4 regions of the Photorhabdus akhurstii genome follow, and region 3 is predicted to be linked to each of the others. Evidence: predicted binding sites of a transcription regulator. Region 3 holds the regulator's gene; each other region holds the start of a gene.

Region 1 (3,218 bases), 2.4 Mb from region 3:
AAATTGATTTCGGAAGTTTATGCCACAACATATTTTCTGCTCTTTTCGCCACGGTTTTGGTGTTGATAAGGTGTTTTGGCCCGACATTTTCAGAGATGGAATTTCCTCCCCAGGAGCCACAACCTAGTGTCAGAGATGGAGCAAGCTTGAAATTGTAGAGATCGCCGATACCTCCCTGAGAAGCAGGTGTATTCACTAGAATACGAGCCGTTTTCATTTTATCGCCGAAATACTTGATTCGTGCCGCCTGATTGTCCTGATCGGTATACAAGCAGGAAGTGTGACCAATTCCACCCATTTCAACCAATTTTTCTGCCTTTTCTACGGCATCTTCAAAGCTATTACCACGGTACATAGCGAGCAACGGGGATAGTTTTTCGTGAGCAAAGGGTTCTGTTTCATCAATCAAACTCACTTCGCCAATCAAGATTTTGGTCCTTTCAGGAACATGGATGCCTGCCATTTCGGCAATTTTTGTTGCAGGTTGACCAACAATTTCCGCATTTAAAGAACCGTTTTTTAGAATGATATCTTGAACAGCTTTCAATTCCTCGCCTTGTAACAGATAACCGCCATGTGTAAAAAATCGTTTACGGACCTGTTCATAAACAGCATCCACCACGATAACGGATTGTTCTGAAGCACAGATGACGCCGTTGTCAAAGGTTTTGGACATCAGAATAGACGCAATAGCACGTTTAATATCAGCCGATTCATCAATGACAGCTGGGGTGTTGCCGGCACCGACGCCGATTGCGGGCTTGCCAGAGCTGTATGCCGCTGTGACCATCCCTGGACCACCGGTTGCCAGGATCAGATTGATATCCTGGTGATGCATCAATGCATTGGAAAGTTCAACAGAGGGTTCATCAATCCAGCCAATAATATCTTTTGGCGCCCCTGCCGCAACCGCAGCACGCAGAACTAACTCTGCTGCTTTGGTTGTTGCTTTTTTAGCGCGAGGGTGGGGGGAGAAAATAATACCGTTACGGGTTTTTAGGCTGATAAGAGCCTTAAAAATAGCGGTAGATGTTGGGTTTGTGGTTGGCACAATACCGCAAATTAAGCCAATAGGTTCAGCGATAGTGATGGTGCCGAATGTTTTGTTTTCAGACAAAATGCCGCAGGTTTTTTCATCTTTATAAGCGTTATAGATATATTCGGAAGCAAAGTGGTTTTTGATCACTTTGTCTTCGACAATGCCCATACCAGATTCTGCTACAGCTAATTTTGCTAAAGGGATACGTGCGTCTGCTGCTGCAAGAGCCGCAGCGCGGAAGATTTTGTCAACTTGCTCCTGAGAAAAGTTAGCAAATTCACGTTGTGCTTTTTTTACCCTGGCAACCAGTTCGCCCAGTTCAGTAACATGAGTTACAGTCATAAAGAAGTACTCCTGAAAATATTAAAAATCTTTTAATATCAATGAATAAGTATTTTTTAGACTATTTAGCCTGGTGATTTTTTGGTAGCTACAGGTTACCATTTGGTATTAAATATATATTGATCTTAATCACATAAACCCCAAGCTGACTCCTTTCAGCTTAGGTCGGTGATAGTTATTATTGGATGGGTGTAAATTAGAGTTAATAAGGTTAAATTTCTAATCTGATGAAAATATTGGGTTAACAACTTGTTATATAAGATATTTTAAATTGTAAAATACGTTGCGGTCGATGGAAAATGGAACTTTACCAGTATAAAGTGAAGAAAAAATTAAGTTTTCTATGATTTTTGGGTGAACAATCATGAGAGTGTTTTTAATAACACAGCGTAACTTTGTAGAGGTTATTTGTGGGTGACTTACTGCTGGATCTTTCTGGTTACATTAAGTTTTTTGTTGGGTTGTTTGCACTGGTCAATCCTGTTGGTATTTTGCCGGTTTTTATCAGTATGACTCACTACCAAGCCCAGTCGGCTCGTAATAGAACTAACTTGATTGCCAATACTTCTGTTGCCATCATTTTATGGACAGCTTTACTGTTAGGTGACTCAATACTACGTATGTTCGGCATTTCCATTGACTCTTTTCGTATTGCAGGCGGAATTTTGGTGGTGACCATCGCGATGTCGATGATTAACGGCAAGCTTGGAGAGGACAAACAGAATAAGCAGGAAAAGTCGGAAACCGCCATTAGAGAAAGTGTTGGTGTTGTGCCGCTGGCATTGCCGCTAATGGCAGGCCCCGGTGCAATCAGTTCTTGTATTGTCTGGAGTTCTCGTTATCAGGGATGGCAGAATTTTCTTGGGTTGGTGCTTACCAGTGCATTGTTTGCTTTTTGCTGCTGGTTATTATTTCGGTCTGCACCTTTAGTCGTCAAATATCTGGGGCAAACAGGTATTAACGTTATCACTCGAATTATGGGGTTGCTGTTGATGTCTTTGGGAATTGAACTGATTGTGACAGGGATCAGGGCGCTATTCCCAGGGTTGCTTTGATATGATTTACGATAAAAGGTGTTAGTTTCTTTCTTGTGAAATTACAAATTATAATATTCTTATCATTTTTATTATAAAGCTTATATCATAGGCTTTTCTCACTTCTTTTACCGGTACTCCCTGAATTTTATACAAATAACCCAATATTTTTCTAAATTATTCTTTCCTGCTAGTTCAATGTGTAACTGGTTGCTTCCACCACTGTTTTGTGATGAATGTAGGTTTTTAATTTGCATTGATTGCAATTTGTTAAAATTATGTTTATTTTCATCTTTGGTCTAGCTTTGTTTACTATTTTAGTTAAGTTTAAAGTTGATAATTTGATAAATATCAGTTAGTTATAGTGGTTATTGGCGTGTTTTATCAATTAATGTAATAGGTCGCACTAAGTTGTTTGTAAGGATGATTTTTGCAATATGGGTGCGATATTTTAACAGTTGATATGATAAGTCCGCTTTAATATTTAATCCGTTACTTTGGGCTAAATAATGTGAAGATACCGGCCTTGATGGGATATGTGGAATGAACAAGTCCATCAAATTGGAGGTAAAAAATGAAGATCAAACAATTAGAATTATATAAGTTTATTTGCTGTATATTTTTATTATCAGCATCTCCTGTTACAGCCGTGTCTGCCGCTGAACTTCCAGATGGTGTGAAACTTGCGGATAAACAGCAAATTATTATTAATAATGGCACAGAGGTTGCTTCGCTTGATCCGCATAAAGTCGAAGGCGTACCAGAAACCAACATTATTCTTAATCTCCTGAAAGGGTTAGTAA
Region 2 (3,218 bases), 2.8 Mb from region 3:
CAAATCAGGTAACTTAAGATTAATCTGGCGAGGTGGACGATCGCCGCTAATAAGCAAACAAGTGCGGCCAATCTCCAGAATGCGATTATAAAGATTAAAAATCGCCATTTCCCACTCTTCATCACCAGCGATACTCTCAATATTATCGATACAAACCAGTGATAAGTGTTCCATGCCATCAAGCACCTCAGGGATAAAATAGGCACGTTTATCCAGCGGAACATAACCCACAGCTTCATCTTTCAGGGACAACTCAGCACAGGCGGCATGCAACAAATGACTTCGGCCCCCACTGTCACGGGACCAAAAATAAATATAGCTGCCATGCGGCTGATTAATGGCCAATTTGATTGCAGCTAACAGGGTGGCATTTTCCCCCGGAAAGAAACTGGCAAAAGTTTCATCATCGGGAAGATACAAAGGTAACGAAAGCTGCGATGGTGTGTTCAGAAGCACCTCAAACAGAGCTGGTAATAAACGCCAACAAGTTTATCACAGAAAATAGTTGTAAATGAACTGTATAGGTAAAGAATAAAAAAACTATTTTTAGGATTCAATAAGTTAAATCCATTCCAGTCCCAGAAGCGCATAATATCTCGTCATAGCACAGAACGGACCGCAAATTCCTATAAAATATTCCTCATGTAAAAGCAGGAAAAATCTAAGTTTTCAGTCCTATGTTATTTAAGAATTATGTTATTTAAGAGCTATATTATTTAAGAAAAAGCCATCAGATAGTGAGTTTTATTCATTCTTAGCAAAGATCAATGTAATAGCTCCTTACTGATAACAAAAGGCGATGATAGTGATAATCCTTATCATGACCCCAGCAATAATTAGCCCAAGTTCCATAGAAGTCGTCCCATGAGGTAATCAGGTTCAGTGGACGCTCCTCTTTGGCGCCATCAGAAACATACACATGATACCCACTAATGCTGATAGCCCAAGCAATCATACGCTCCCAAAACCTACGTCCATCTAGCGTTTGCTCACTGTCAGACACAACAATGGAGTATCTTTCAAGGAAAAATTTAAAAAACTCTTGTGGTAAACCTCGCACAGCCCCGTCATGTTGAGGAAGGACCGTACGCCACACAAGTATCTGTGTGCATGTTTTTTTGATGGAACAATCTGTTCCATAAATTCGAGCTTTACCGCGTAAACCGTCCCCGGCATATCTGCATCAGTCACCAATCTATATTGATTGCCAGAAACAGATGTCAGTAAGCGGTAACCATGTGGAGTAACAAATCCAGGCAAAGAAAAGTCTTTCACTCCGCGTTCAATGAAAGCCTGAGTGTTTTCTGCATTTTTCTCTGTCATGTTAAGTTTGATATCGAAATCTACTTCAGGAATTAACTTTAGCATTGCTTCATCACCAGTTGCCAATATTTACTGTATCCAAACACTCACTCTTATTCCATAAGTGAAAAATCTCGCTGCAACGTCCTATATAATTTGACATTTTCACGCTATGTACACTACCTAGGTACAATACAAACGAAGATCACATTCTATCCCTATTCCTTAAACTATTCTTGATTAATATGCGAACAAAATCGCAACATATTTAACATAAATTGCTAGTCTTAATAAAAAGTGAAAGCTTTCATCAACCACTTATCTCATAAGAAACGGTATAACAAACTGGAGACTTAGCAATGAAAAAAATCCTATTGTGTTGTGCGGCCGGTATGTCCACCAGCATGTTGGTACAACGTATGCAAGCAGAAGTGATAAAACGGGCATTGGACATTGAGATCAAAGCTGCCCCCACGGCTGAATTAGAACACCAGATAGCCGACGCTGACGTTGTTTTACTCGGCCCACAGGTGAGATATCAATTAACCCATCTTTCCGCTATCGCCAAACCACTCGGTAAGCCAATCGACGTTATTGACATGATGGATTATGGCTCTCTTCGTGGTGATAAGGTTCTCGATAAAGCATTAAGCCTATTGGAATAAGCAATTTCACCACCACTCGGAGTCCTCCCATGAGTCTCTATACCTCTTTTACGCGCGTCTTAGAAAGCTATATTATCCCGATTGCCGGGCGAATCGGTAACCAACGGCATATCATTGCAATACGTGACGGCTTTATCTCAGCCATGCCATTTTTGATCATCGGCAGCATGATGTTAATTGTGGCAAACCCACCCTTCGATTTACAGACTGCATCCTCATTCGGCCAAGCTTGGTTGTCCTTTGCCAAAACTCACTGGGGCACCATCACTATGCCTTACTTTATGACTATGGGATTAATGAGTGTCTTTGTTTCGGTCGGCACCGCCTACAGTTTATCTAAATCCTACGGTCTGGACGGACTAACTTCTGCTTTACTGTCACTAATGGCATTTTTGCTAGCAGCAGCACCACAGATAGAAAACAAAATAGCTCTCGATTTCCTCGGTGGCACGGGTGTATTTACCGCATTAATTTGCGCTATCTGGTCAGTTGAACTAACACGTTTACTAAAAAAATATAACATCACCATCCGAATGCCAACACAAGTGCCGCCAGCAATTGCCCGTTCTTTTGAACTTCTGTACCCAGTCATAGGTATCTTGTTGACAGTTTATCCTGCCAGCTTGCTATTACAGAGTGAATTCAATCTACTTATTCCCGCAGCCATAATGCAGATGTTCCATCCACTCATTTCCATCGGTGATACTCTGCCCGCCATTATATTGGCGCTACTCATTGCTAACCTACTGTGGTTTGCCGGTATTCATGGCGCCAACATTGTCACTGGCTTGATGGCCCCTATTTTTATGGCAAATATTGCCGCCAATGCAACATTAATGGCTCAAGGTACGGCTACAACACAAATTTTTACTGACCCTTACTGGTCGTTTTATATCTGTATTGGCGGCTCTGGCTCTACGCTGGTTCTGGCGTTCCTTTATCTGCGCAGCCGTTCTATACATTTGCGTACTATCGGAAAACTGAGCGTGGTTCCGTCCATATTCAATATTAACGAACCACTGTTATTTGGCTCACCGATTGTGATGAATCCAACCTTATTCATTCCACTACTGGTTGTGCCATTGGTCAATGCAGTATTGTCCTACAGCACTCTGCATCTTGGCCTAGTGCATAAAATGGTCGCCCTTTCCCCCTGGACTACGCCGGCGCCATTCGGCGCAATGATTTCCGCTGCCTGGGATTATCGTGCGGCAGTGCTAGTGTTCATACTAATGATAATCGACCTCTTTA
Region 3 (3,218 bases):
TACCTTCATACCTATGACGATGCCGTCCCTTACAACCAGCTCCCCGGTACATTTACGCCGTGGGAATCTTTACCCAAGCAGACAGATGTGCTGTTTTATGAAGGCTTGCACGGCGGCGTTGTCACACCGCAACATAACGTTGCCAGTCATGTTGATCTGCTAGTGGGAGTCGTGCCGATTGTCAACCTTGAATGGATACAGAAACTGATCCGCGATACCGGAGAACGAGGGCACTCGCAGGAAGCTGTGATGGATTCCGTCGTGCGTTCTATGGATGATTATATCAACTACATTACGCCACAATTCTCGCGAACACATATCAACTTTCAACGTGTCCCCACCGTTGATACATCCAATCCATTTTCAGCTAAAGCCATTCCATCATTGGATGAAAGTTTTATCGTCATCCGCTTCCGTGATCTGACTCAAATTGATTTCCCATACTTGTTAGCCATGTTACAAGGCTCATTCGTTTCAAGCATTAATACCATCGTGGTCCCCGGCGGAAAAATGGGATTAGCAATGGAGCTAATTATGACGCCATTGGTACAGCGACTGCTGGAAGGGGGAAAAATTAGTTAATCAGCGCCTGAGATAAATCGAGAAAATCCGGCACTTAAAATTTACATCTTATATTATTCAGTTAAAAAAACAGGTAACTGAGATATTAGTTACCTGTTGTTATTTTCCAACCAAGAAATAATTTTTCAATCTATATCTTTAATTTCAAAACTGTGGGTAATTTCAACCGATTTCCCCAACATCAATGAAACAGAGCAATATTTTTCCGCGGACAACATGACGGCGCGTTCCACCGCTTTATCTGCTAAATCCTTACCCGTAACAATAAAATGCAGATTAATATGAGTAAACAAGCGTGGCGCCTCTTCACGACGGCGGGAAGTTAATTTTACTTCACAATCTCTTATGTCGTACCTGCCTTTCTGCAAAATAGAAACTACATCAATCGTACTGCAACCACCGGCTGCCATTAATACCATTTCCATTGGGCTTGGCGCCTTATCGCCGGCATTACCATCCATCATGACCTGATGACCGGAAGATGACTCCCCCAAAAGAGACAATCCTTCAACCCATTTTACCCGCGCTTGCATAAATACCTCTTAAGTCGTTCTTTGCATCCAAGCCTACTCTTTCAGTATTAAACTGGCAATCTAATGAGCGGTTTATTATGCTGAAACAATACAAGACGAGACAGAAGCCTTTTCCTGTGTTAAAAACAGAAGCGGGCCAAGTATATAGGTTAAGATCAATACGTAAGACTCAAATTTCAGATAACCTATATAAAACCCTTATCTGTCGGTTTTTCAACAAACTAATATGTTAAGCTAGTGTCTTTATAAGCCAGCCTGACGAGAAACTTTTAGATTCTCGTGTTATTTAGGCAGCGATAACAACAGAGGATGAAACGAATGGTTCTCGGCAAGCCACAAACAGACCCGACTCTTGAATGGTTTTTGTCACACTGCCATATTCATAAATATCCATCTAAAAGTACGCTTATTCATCAAGGCGAAAAAGCAGAGACGCTTTACTACATCGTAAAAGGCTCTGTTGCGGTTTTGATTAAAGATGAAGAAGGCAAAGAGATGATCCTCTCCTATTTAAATCAGGGAGATTTCATTGGTGAACTTGGATTATTTGAAGAGGGGCAAGAGCGTACAGCCTGGGTACGGGCCAAAAGCGCCTGTGAAGTGGCTGAAATCTCCTATAAAAAATTCCGTCAACTGATTCAGGTAAACCCGGATATTTTGATGCGTTTATCTGCCCAAATGGCAAACCGTTTACAAACAACTTCTGAGAAAGTCGGTAATTTGGCTTTCTTGGATGTTACTGGCCGGATTGCCCAAACTTTATTGAATCTGGCGAAACAACCAGATGCAATGACCCACCCGGACGGAATGCAAATCAAAATCACGCGTCAGGAAATTGGTCAGATTGTTGGCTGTTCCCGTGAAACGGTTGGTCGTATTCTGAAAATGCTAGAAGATCAAAACTTGATCTCCGCACACGGTAAAACTATTGTCGTCTACGGTACACGTTAACGCTTGATTAATCAGCGCATAATCCTGCGCTGATTTTTCTTGTACTTAATTACACCATCTGATTAATTGCCTGTTCCAGCCGTTCCATGCCCTGAGCAATCTCTTCTTCACTGATAATCAACGAAGGCGTGAAACGCAATACATCACCACCCGCACTCAACAACATCAAACCATTGTCAGCCGCTAGTTGCAGAATATCTTTTGCTTTTCCCTGATACGGCGCTTTGAGTTCCGCGCCAATCAGCAGGCCCTTTCCTCGGATTTCACCAAATATCGAATATTTCTGATTGATATCATTCAGAAAATTCACTATCAAATTATGGCGTTTTTCAACTCCCTCCAGAACCGCTGGTGTATTGATAATATCAAAAACAACATTTGCAACCGCACAAGCCAACGGATTACCGCCATAAGTTGTACCGTGAGTTCCCGGCGTCATCGCCAAAGCAATATTCTCTGTCGTCAGCATAGCGCTGATAGGAAAGCCATTTCCCAATGCTTTTGCTGTGGTAATGATGTCCGGCGTAACATCATAATGCATATAAGAAAATAGTTTACCGGTACGTCCCATCCCACTTTGTACTTCATCAAACACCAACAATACCTGATGCTTATCGCAAAGCTCACGCAACCCACGAATAAATGCCGGTGCTGCCGGAGTAACTCCCCCTTCTCCCTGAACAGGCTCCAATACAACAGCACAAGTATGGTCATCTATGACGGCCTTAACTGCGTCTAAATCATTAAAAGGCACATGAATAATATCCGCGGGTTTTGGCCCAAAACCATCAGCATATTTTGGCTGACCACCCACAGAGACGGTAAATAAGGTGCGACCATGAAAACCCTGATGAAATGCGATAATTTTGGTTTTATAGGGGCTGTGACGAGTAATTGCATAGTGGCGAGCCAGTTTAAATGCCGCTTCATTCGCTTCCGCGCCTGAATTGGCAAAAAATACCCGTTCAGCAAAAGTAGCATCAATCAGTTTCCGCGCCAGAATCAAAGCCGGTTCATTGGTGAAAATATTACTGATATGCCAAAGTTTCTCCCCTTGCTGCTTCAAGACATCCACTAACGCAGGATGACAATGGCCCAAAGCCACAACAGCAATCCCACCCGCAAAATCAATATATTCTTTCCCTTGCTGAT
Region 4 (3,218 bases), 1.4 Mb from region 3:
TTATCAATATCACTACCGAAATTTTATAAGTTTATATAAAAAAATCAAATTAATAATTTACTAATATTTTATCTTTATTATTATATTCTTCGACAAGAAATTAAAACTGTTAGCATTTTACTTCCGTTACTATTTTGGCTCCTACTGTTGCCTTGAGTACAGCCACAGCGATCACAATGAATTTTTCTGTAATTATTGATACGACAAAGGTCATAAAAATGAAAAAAAATCATTTTAGCTAATACAATGAGTATCCACTGAAAAGCAAATAATTTCTGTTAATACTGCTTGCAGTGAAGTGAAAATCAATCAACCACGTTGTTGAGCAACGAGAAAACGCACTGTTCAAAATCAGTGCGTTAGGAAAAAAATTTATCGAGTCTATTCAGGCCAAAAATTTTCATCCATTATTTGCTCAAATGTCCAAGGACAAGTTTCAGGAAACATATTCCGATTAATTAGCGTTTCTTTTTCTGCTAATCGACGAGCAGCGATGTAAGCTTTTTCCAAATGCTCATCCAACTTATTTTTCAAACTAGGAGATTCTTGCAAACAGTCAATTGCCTTATCACGTTGTTCTTCAATGGTCAGTTCCAAACTTCGCCCTCTGCGATCTGCCTGATATCTCCATTTCAGTAAGTGTGCGAGTAAAATTTCCAACCGGGATCGTAATTCTCTGCGCTCGCTTCTCCCCATAGCCTCAATTTCCTCAAGAAGATTTTCCGTATCCAACTGGCTCAAATCACCAGAACGAAGCAAGCCTGCCTGCTCTTGCGTCCAACCATAAAAATCGCTGTCATAACGTGTCGTCATGGTTCCTCCACTTGTATATCAGCTATACAACTGCATAAATTATGTGTCTGGCAGATTATTGGCATACCGTCAAAACAGTATATTTATCATCAAAATTGATTAGCAGCCCATTCACCATAAAGGTACAGCACAGTATTGCAGCTTAAAGCCGGTGGTTTTACCCTTTCATTTGGAAGAATAAATTTATCGAGTCTATTCAGGCCAGAAATTCTCATCCATTATTTGCTCAAACGTCCAAGGACAAGTTTCAGGAAATACACTACGCCTAATATTAGTTTCCCTCTCCGCTGCAATAATGGCATCACCATAAGCATCAGAGGAAATTTCGCTAAGTTCTGACTTTAAGCTGGGATTTTTTTTAAGACGACGGGCTATTTTTCTTCTCTGCTCTTCAATCGTAAGCTTCCAGCTCCGGCCTTGCCGTTCAGATTGGAATTGCCATTTTAGGAGGTGAAGAAACAGTACCTCAAGACGAGATTCCAGCTCGTTTCTTTGGCTATTTCCCATACTTTCTATTTCCTCCGAAAGGTTTTCCCTATCCAATTGACTCAAGTTACCGGAACGAAGCAAACCTGCCTGCTCCCGAGTCCAACCATAAAAATCGCTGTCATAACGTATCGTCATGGGTTCCTCCACTGGGTATATCAGCTATACAACTGTATAAATTATGAGTCTGGCAGATTATAGGCATACCGTCAAAACAGTATGTTTATCGTTAAAATCGATTAGCAGCCCATTCACCGTCAATTGAAACGTTTCCCTTGTCTGAAAGGATACACATATAGAAGATGCATAAAATCTACGGTTTTTGTTTGATAAAGAACAAAAACGAACCAAAAACGCTCACCAGCAATTAAGTAAAGCTCGTTATTGTGACAATAGTCACAATTTCATTGGTAAAGTACATTTTAAAAAGTTAACAAATCACTCAGAATTGTCGCCGGGGCAGAACAACTTTAACAACTGAGGGTTGTTTCACAGATAGGTTGGGTTATTTCTACTATCATAATTTTCGTTATGGAAAATAACCACTTACAAAACCTTTCATTTTCCCATCCGGTGGCATTAGTCAACCGGCGAGCTATTTATATAACTAGAAATGCCATCGGAGGCAAAATATGTTAAGTATTTTCAAGCCGGCACCTCATAGGTCCCGGCTGTCAACAGAACAGATAGATCCCGTCTATCGTCGCTTACGCTGGCAAATTTTTATGGGGATCTTCTTTGGCTACGCGGCTTATTATCTGGTAAGGAAAAACTTTGCTCTGGCAATGCCTTATCTGGTTGAGCAGGGTTTTTCCAAAGGGGATCTCGGTTTCGCGCTATCAGGGATCTCTATCGCATACGGCATCTCCAAATTCATCATGGGCTCCGTATCCGACCGTTCTAACCCACGATTCTTCTTACCTGCGGGTCTGCTCCTCGCGGCGGTTGTTATGCTGTTTATGGGTTTCGTACCCTGGGCAACTTCCAGCATCACTACCATGTTCATACTGCTGTTCCTATGTGGCTGGTTCCAGGGTATGGGTTGGCCTCCTTGTGGTCGTACTATGGTGCACTGGTGGTCACAGAAAGAGCGTGGCGGTATCGTTTCTATCTGGAACTGCGCGCACAATGTCGGCGGAGGCTTACCGCCATTGCTATTCCTGTTGGGTATGGCGTGGTTCAATGACTGGAAAGCCGCACTTTACATGCCAGCTTTCGCCGCCATTCTCGTTGCATTGATTGCGTTCGCGCTGATGCGTGACACACCACAATCCTGTGGCTTGCCACCAATCGAAGAGTATAAAAACGACTATCCATCTGATTATACAGAGAAAGATGAAAAAGAATTAACCGCTAAACAGATTTTCATGCAGTACGTGTTACCGAACAAACTGCTGTGGATGGTTGCTATGGCTAACGTATTTGTTTATCTGCTACGTTACGGCATTCTTGATTGGTCGCCAACTTATCTGCGTGAAGCCAAACATTTCGCACTGGATAAATCTTCATGGGCTTATTTCCTGTACGAATATGCCGGTATCCCAGGCACGCTACTATGTGGTTGGATGTCAGACAAAATATTTAAAGGTAACCGTGGTGCAACCGGTGTGTTCTTTATGACACTGGTCACGATTGCAACTATCGTATTCTGGCTGAACCCACCAGGTAATCCAGCGGTAGATATGGCTTGTATGCTGACTATTGGTTTCCTTATCTACGGCCCGGTTATGCTGACTGGTCTACATGCCCTTGAGCTTGCTCCCAAGAAAGCCGCCGGTACAGCCGCTGGCTTCACCGGCTTATTTGGTTACTTAGGCGGCTCTGTTGCTGCAAGTGCTATCATCGGCTACACCGTTGACTTTTTCGGTTGGGACAGCGGCTTTATGGTAATGATTGGCGGGAGTATCTTGTCCGTTATT

The links. Region 3 encodes CRP, which controls carbon source genes, mostly activating them, when cyclic AMP is high. Its sites were predicted from a motif close to ATGTGANNNNNNTCACAT; they were not measured.
Region 1: adhE (bifunctional acetaldehyde-CoA/alcohol dehydrogenase) is a predicted target of CRP. The motif match lies at 1,499-1,516, and genes of this name have one in related genera.
Region 2: B0X70_RS13865 (PTS sugar transporter subunit IIB) is a predicted target of CRP. The motif match lies at 1,548-1,565, and genes of this name have one in related genera.
Region 4: glpT (glycerol-3-phosphate transporter) is a predicted target of CRP. The motif match lies at 1,684-1,701, and genes of this name have one in related genera.

What each region holds. Positions count from the first base shown of each region.
Region 1 covers NZ_CP020335.1:2,867,651-2,870,868, reverse strand. The annotation lists gene adhE (bifunctional acetaldehyde-CoA/alcohol dehydrogenase) at 1-1,381, opposite strand, end outside; gene B0X70_RS12510 (YchE family NAAT transporter) at 1,792-2,436, shown strand; gene B0X70_RS12505 (ABC transporter substrate-binding protein) at 2,990-3,218, shown strand, end outside.
Region 2 covers NZ_CP020335.1:3,209,855-3,213,072, forward strand. The annotation lists gene hda (DnaA inactivator Hda) at 1-456, opposite strand, end outside; partial or broken gene B0X70_RS13860 (hypothetical protein) at 765-1,368, opposite strand; gene B0X70_RS13865 (PTS sugar transporter subunit IIB) at 1,662-1,967, shown strand; gene B0X70_RS13870 (PTS sugar transporter subunit IIC) at 1,997-3,218, shown strand, end outside.
Region 3 covers NZ_CP020335.1:423,707-426,924, reverse strand. The annotation lists gene B0X70_RS01830 (phosphoribulokinase) at 1-582, shown strand, start outside; gene B0X70_RS01825 (OsmC family protein) at 708-1,115, opposite strand; gene crp (cAMP-activated global transcriptional regulator CRP) at 1,434-2,066, shown strand; gene argD (bifunctional acetylornithine/succinyldiaminopimelate transaminase) at 2,116-3,218, opposite strand, start outside.
Region 4 covers NZ_CP020335.1:4,769,409-4,772,626, forward strand. The annotation lists gene B0X70_RS20725 (DUF29 domain-containing protein) at 382-813, opposite strand; gene B0X70_RS20730 (DUF29 domain-containing protein) at 1,006-1,437, opposite strand; gene glpT (glycerol-3-phosphate transporter) at 1,932-3,218, shown strand, end outside.